Regions from separate parts of the Colwellia meonggei genome, predicted to be linked through region 2. Evidence: predicted binding sites of a transcription regulator. Region 2 holds the regulator's gene; the other holds the start of a gene.

Region 1 (3,218 bases), on a different contig from region 2:
ATTAGTGCAGTATGGAAAACCTACGATTGCAGCAATGGATTACCGACCTATAGCTTCAGATGGTGCATTAGGGTTATTAAACCTTGGCTTTGGTGACGATATTAAACGATATGATTATGAACACCTACGTCAACAGTTTTTAAACTATTATGAAAACAATATTGCTATACAAACGTGTCTCTATCCAGGTGTAGCGCAATTATTACAACAACTAGAAAGCGATAATATCCCTTGGGGGATTATTACCAATAAACCTGAGGGCTTAACAAAGGCATTACTGCCACATTACCCTGAGTTTGCAAATTGTGCAGTAATGGTTGGCGGTGATACGCTAGAAAAGCGTAAACCCGATCCTGAGCCAATTTTATATGCTTGTGAACAAATCAGTGTTGATCATAAACAATGCGTGTATGTAGGCGATGCATTACGCGATATTCAAGCAGGTAATAGCGCGTTAATGAAGACTTTTGTTGCTAGTTGGGGTTACATCTTGGCTGACGAAAATTGTCAGGCATGGCAAGCAGATCATATGATTAATGCACCTATTGATTTACTGGCTTTCATTAAGTAATCAATATAGACCTAAAAAGACACTCTTAATGAATGGCCCAATGTCGATAGGCCTTCAGCATACTGATGCAATTTACAAGTGCAGTATTTTATTAACTAAAGTTTAACATTTTAGTTATTCAAAACCCTTAATTTTGTAGGTTTACTTTCTGTAGGATCTAATAATGATCATCAAACGCTGATAAAATAATCACTCGTCAATTCACTTGTGCGAAGATCATACACCCACCATAACAAGCTGATTTTATTGATTAATTATTTTTTTATATTCTTTAGTCATATAAACACAAAAAATTAACCTAAAATAATTTAGTGAAGAAAAAAAACTGTAAATAAGCGTTGCGTTTTATAAAAATCAAAATTAAAAAGCGCTACTAAGTTAGTTGTTACTAACAGAACTTTTACTCTAAAAAAATCAACTAATTTTCAACACTTTTTATCGCTTGCATTGTCAGGCAAACCTCACTATCTTGTGATTAGTTTTTTAAAAACCCCAAGATATAGTGCATTTTTCATTCAGTCACTTTGAATGACATACGACTTTTCTCGTAAAGTTGCCATTTTGAGGTCATTAACAATATAAACACCTATTGTGGGTGATTAAAACAATAAATAGATTTACAGGTCTTTCATGAATAACAACCTCTTTGTTACAAAGCGCAATGGCTCAAAAGAACCCATCGACTTAGAAAAAATTCACCAAGTTATTGCTTGGGCTGCTGAAGATTTAGATAACGTTTCAGTTTCTCAAGTTGAACTGAAATCTCATATTCAGTTTTATGACGGAATTAAAACAGCAGATATTCATGAAACGATTATTAAATCTGCAGCAGATTTAATTTCAGAAGAAACACCTGATTATCAATACTTGTCAGCGCGCTTGGCTATTTTCCATTTACGTAAAAAAGCTTATGGCCAATTTGAGCCTCCTAAGCTTTACCCACATGTAGTTAATTTGGTTGAAGCAGGTAAATATGATCAACACCTATTAAGTGACTATACTGAAGCTGAGTTTGAAGCAATGGAAAGCTTTCTTGATCATCGCCGTGATTTAGACTTTAGCTACGCAGCAGTGAAACAATTAGAAGGTAAATACCTTGTACAAAACCGTGTCACTGGTGAAATTTATGAAAGCGCCCAATTCTTATATATTTTAGTAGCAGCCTGTTTATTCGCTAAATACCCAAAAGAAACTCGTTTAGATTATGTTAAAGGTTTCTATAATGCGATTTCTACTTTTAAACTTTCTTTACCTACGCCAATTATGGCTGGTGTTCGCACGCCAACGCGTCAATTCTCTTCATGTGTTTTAATTGAGTGTGGCGACAGCTTAGATTCAATTAATGCCACTTCAAGTTCAATTGTTAAGTATGTTTCCCAACGTGCGGGCATTGGTATTAATGCCGGTCGCATTCGTGCATTAGGTAGTACAATTCGTAACGGTGAAGCATTTCATACTGGTTGTATTCCATTTTATAAGTTATTCCAAACAGCGGTTAAAAGTTGTTCACAAGGTGGTGTTCGCGGTGGTGCTGCTACCCTATTCTACCCACTTTGGCACTTAGAAGTTGAAAGCTTATTAGTACTTAAAAATAACCGTGGTGTTGAAGAAAACCGCGTGCGTCACTTAGATTACGGCGTACAATTTAACAAGCTTATGTATCAACGCTTAATAAAAGGTGAATCAATCACTTTATTTAGCCCGAGTGATGTTCCTGGTTTATACGACGCCTTCTTTGAAGACCAAGACAAGTTTGAAGCGCTATACGTTAAATACGAAGCTGACGACTCGATTCGTAAGAAACGTATTAAAGCCATAGAATTGTTTACCTTATTTGCTCAAGAGCGTGCAAGTACTGGCCGTATATACTTACAAAACGTTGATCACTGTAATACTCATTCACCATTTGAGCCAACGGTTGCACCAATTCGTCAAAGTAACTTATGTTTAGAAATTGCTTTGCCAACTAAACCAATGGAAGATGTTAACGATCCAACAGGTGAAATTGCCTTGTGTACGTTATCAGCCTTTAACTTAGGTGCTATCGATAGCCTTGATGAATTAGGTGGCTTAGCTGATTTAGCCGTTCGTGCTTTAGATAGTTTACTTGATTACCAAGATTACCCAGTGCCTGCAGCGCATAACGCAACTATGGGACGTCGTACGTTAGGTATAGGTGTTATTAACTACGCGTACTATCTTGCAAAAAATGGCGTATTCTATTCAAATGGTAGCGCGAATAACTTAACGCACCGTACTTTTGAAGCAATTCAATACTACCTATTAAAAGCTTCAAACCAATTGGCCATTGAACAAGGTGCATGCCCGAAATTTAACGAAACACGTTTATCTCAAGGCATTTTACCTATCGATACTTACAAAAAAGAAATCGATAATATTACTGGCGAGCAATTGCATTTAGACTGGGAAAGCCTACGTACTAGCATTAAAGAGCATGGCGTTCGTAACTCCACTGTTTCAGCACTAATGCCATCAGAAACTTCGTCACAAATATCAAATGCGACTAATGGTATTGAACCACCTCGAGGTTTAATCAGTATTAAAGCCAGTAAAGATGGCATTTTGAAACAAGTTGTTCCTGAGTATCAAAAGTTAAAAGATAACTATGAATTACTGTGGAATATTC
Region 2 (3,218 bases):
ATGCGAATATCTTTACCGACCATACGTGTATCTGTTATTTCAATGTTTTTCGCATCAGACAATTGCAAAATATTTGGCATATTCACTAAACTTTTGCCATCGCTACCAAGTAATTTCGGTGCTTGAAATAACACTAACTCATCAACTAAATTTTCACCAATAAAAGCCCCGGCTAGCTGAGCACCTGACTCAACCAAAACATCATTTAAGCCTTGTTTGGCTAAGAATGACAATAACAGCTCAAGATCAATGTAATCACTGCCAGCAACTTTTGGAATACAAACTTGTTCTACAGAATGAGGCCAAGTATGGCTGTTTTCAATGGTATGGCGAATTAATAATATTTTACCTGCTTGCTGAAAAATTGGCAGATCGGGAGTTAAGCGATTTTTGCCATCAATAATAATACGAACCGGTTGCCTTACATCATCTTCTGCGTAACTTTTTTTCAATTCACCTAGTGCTTGCCAGCGTACATTCATTTTAGCTTGGTCAAAAAGTACCGAGTCAGCGCCGCAAATAACACCGCAACTTTGCGCTCGTAATCTTTGTACATCAGTGCGTGCTTGGCTACCCGTTATCCACTGGCTTTCGCCACTTGCCATCGCTGTTTTACCATCTAAACTGGCGGCCAGTTTGCAACGTACATAAGGTTTTTGGGTAGTCATTAAATGAATAAAGCCAGGGTTAAGCTCTCGGGCATCTTGTTCGAGTAAGCCAAATTGCGTACTTATGCCTTCGGCTTCTAATATTTTTAACCCTCGGCCAGAAACTTTAGGGTTAGGGTCAACCATAGCGGCAATAACATGCTTAACTTGTGCTTTAACGAGAGCTTCGGCGCAGGGTGGCGTTAATCCGTAATGACTGCACGGCTCTAATGTGACATAAGCTGTTGCGCCTTTTGCTTTCTCACCTGCCTGTGCTAATGCATGTACCTCAGCATGGCCCTCTCCTGCTTTTTTATGAAAGCCTTCTCCAACTATTTCACCATTTTTTACCAATACACAACCCACCCTAGGGTTGGGCGACGTTGTATAATGTCCATGCCTTGCTAATTGTATAGCACGCTGCATAAATTGATGATCTTCAGTTGAAAAGCTTGTCATTATGGCTCTCTGGATAACTTAAATAATGATTTAAATTTGTTTGTTAAAATTGTTCTTATTCGCTATCACCCAAGCGAGCAATTTCTTCACCAAACTCTTTAATATCTTCAAACGAGCGATACACTGAGGCGAAACGAATATAAGCCACTTTATCTAAACTCTTAAGCTGCTCCATAATAATAGTTCCTAGCATTTCGCTAGAAACCTCGCGCTCGCCAGTGGCACGAAGTTTAGATTTCAGTTTATTAATGGATAACTCCATCTCTTCCGTACTCACAGGCCTTTTTTCCAGTGCTCGCACTAGACCATTACGCATTTTATCTTCATTAAATGGTTCACGTGAGCCGTCACGCTTAATAATGCGTGGCATAACGAGTTCTGCACTCTCAAAAGTAGTATAACGTTCATGGCACACTAAGCACTCACGACGGCGACGAACCTGATGGCCGTCAGAAACTAAGCGAGAGTCGATAACTTTTGTATCGGTGGCTGAACAAAAAGGACAATACATTAATGAGTTCCGTAGTAACGAGTGATGATTAAAGTAAGTCGCCATTTTAATTGAAAACAGTTCATTAAGCTAAAAATCTTATTCGGAATTATAAAAATCTCAATAACGTGATATGAAAGTGCTGTTTATTTTCTTCAAGAAACAAAAAATGGCCACAAATTGTGACCATTTTTAGATAATTCCGTTTTAGATAAGCAGAGCTTTTGTTCTCCGCTTATCTATAGGTAATTACTTGTAAACAGGGAAACGTGTACATAACTCTTTAATACCCGCTTGTACATTTTTAATCGTTTCTTCATTGTTAATATCATCTAAAATATCACATACGAATGTTGTGATTGCTTTAGTTTCTTCAACACCAAAACCACGACGAGTAATAGCTGGTGTACCTAAACGTAAGCCAGACGTTACAAATGGAGAACGAGGATCGTTTGGTACTGAGTTTTTATTTACTGTGATATGTGCACGGCCAAGCGCTGCATCAGCATCTTTACCAGTAATATCTTTATCAATCAAATCAAGAAGTAACAAGTGATTCTCAGTACCGTTCGAAACGACTTTATAACCACGTTCCTGTAATACCGCAACCATAGCTTTAGCGTTATCTAAAACGTTTTGCTGATAAGTTTTAAACTCAGGAGATAATGCTTCTTTAAACGCTACCGCTTTAGCAGCGATAATATGCATTAATGGGCCACCTTGACCACCCGGGAATACAGCACTGTTTAACTTTTTGTAAATTGCTTCATCGTCACAACCAGAAACAATTAAGCCGCCACGTGGACCAGCTAAGGTTTTATGCGTGGTTGTGGTTACAACATGTGCGTGTGGTACTGGGTTAGGGTATAAACCTGCCGCAACTAAACCGGCAACGTGAGCCATATCAACGAAAAAGTATGCACCTACTTTATCGGCGATTTCACGCATACGCGCCCAATCAACAATACCAGAGAATGCAGAAAAGCCACCGATGATCATTTCAGGTTTGTGTTCAATGGCTAAGCGCTCTAATTCAGCGTAATCAATATCGCCCGTTTCTGGATGTAATCCGTATTGAATAGCTTCGTAAGACTTACCAGAGAAGTTAACATGCGAACCATGAGTTAAATGTCCACCATGCGCTAAGCTCATACCTAACACTTTACCACCGGGAGAAACTAAGGCTTGAAAAACGGCAGCATTTGCTTGAGAACCAGCATGTGGTTGAACATTAGCATAAGTAGCACCAAATAATTCTTTAGCACGATCAATAGCTAACTGTTCTGCAACGTCAACATACTCACAACCACCGTAATAACGCTTACCTGGGTAACCTTCAGCGTATTTATTAGTTAGTTGTGATCCTTGGGCTTCAAGTACACGTGGACTACAGTAATTTTCTGAAGCAATAAGTTCAATGTGTTCTTCTTGGCGAACAACTTCATTACTCATTGCTTGATAAAGTTCTGGATCAAAATCAGCAATATTCATATCACGTGTAAACATGTAATTTCCTCAAATAGTCTGCCAGCGGCATTAGTTGGCTTAATGTGGTTAACATTAGCAAGGTCAATATAATTGCGGCATATTCTGCCTGAACTTAGCTGGGTTGTATACGATAA

What was found. The regulator NrdR, encoded in region 2, represses ribonucleotide reductase genes. The targets are predictions, from matches to a motif close to AAACACNANATNTNGTGTTT.
Region 1: nrdA (class 1a ribonucleoside-diphosphate reductase subunit alpha) is a predicted target of NrdR. The motif match lies at 1,060-1,079, and genes of this name have one in related genera.

The regions. Positions count from the first base shown of each region.
Region 1 is NZ_BAAJLZ010000015.1:9,103-12,320, forward strand. It holds gene AC27E9_RS18840 (HAD family hydrolase) at 1-571, shown strand, start outside; gene nrdA (class 1a ribonucleoside-diphosphate reductase subunit alpha) at 1,202-3,218, shown strand, end outside.
Region 2 is NZ_BAAJLZ010000001.1:714,997-718,214, reverse strand. It holds gene ribD (bifunctional diaminohydroxyphosphoribosylaminopyrimidine deaminase/5-amino-6-(5-phosphoribosylamino)uracil reductase RibD) at 1-1,106, opposite strand, end outside; gene nrdR (transcriptional regulator NrdR) at 1,162-1,617, opposite strand; gene glyA (serine hydroxymethyltransferase) at 1,846-3,102, opposite strand.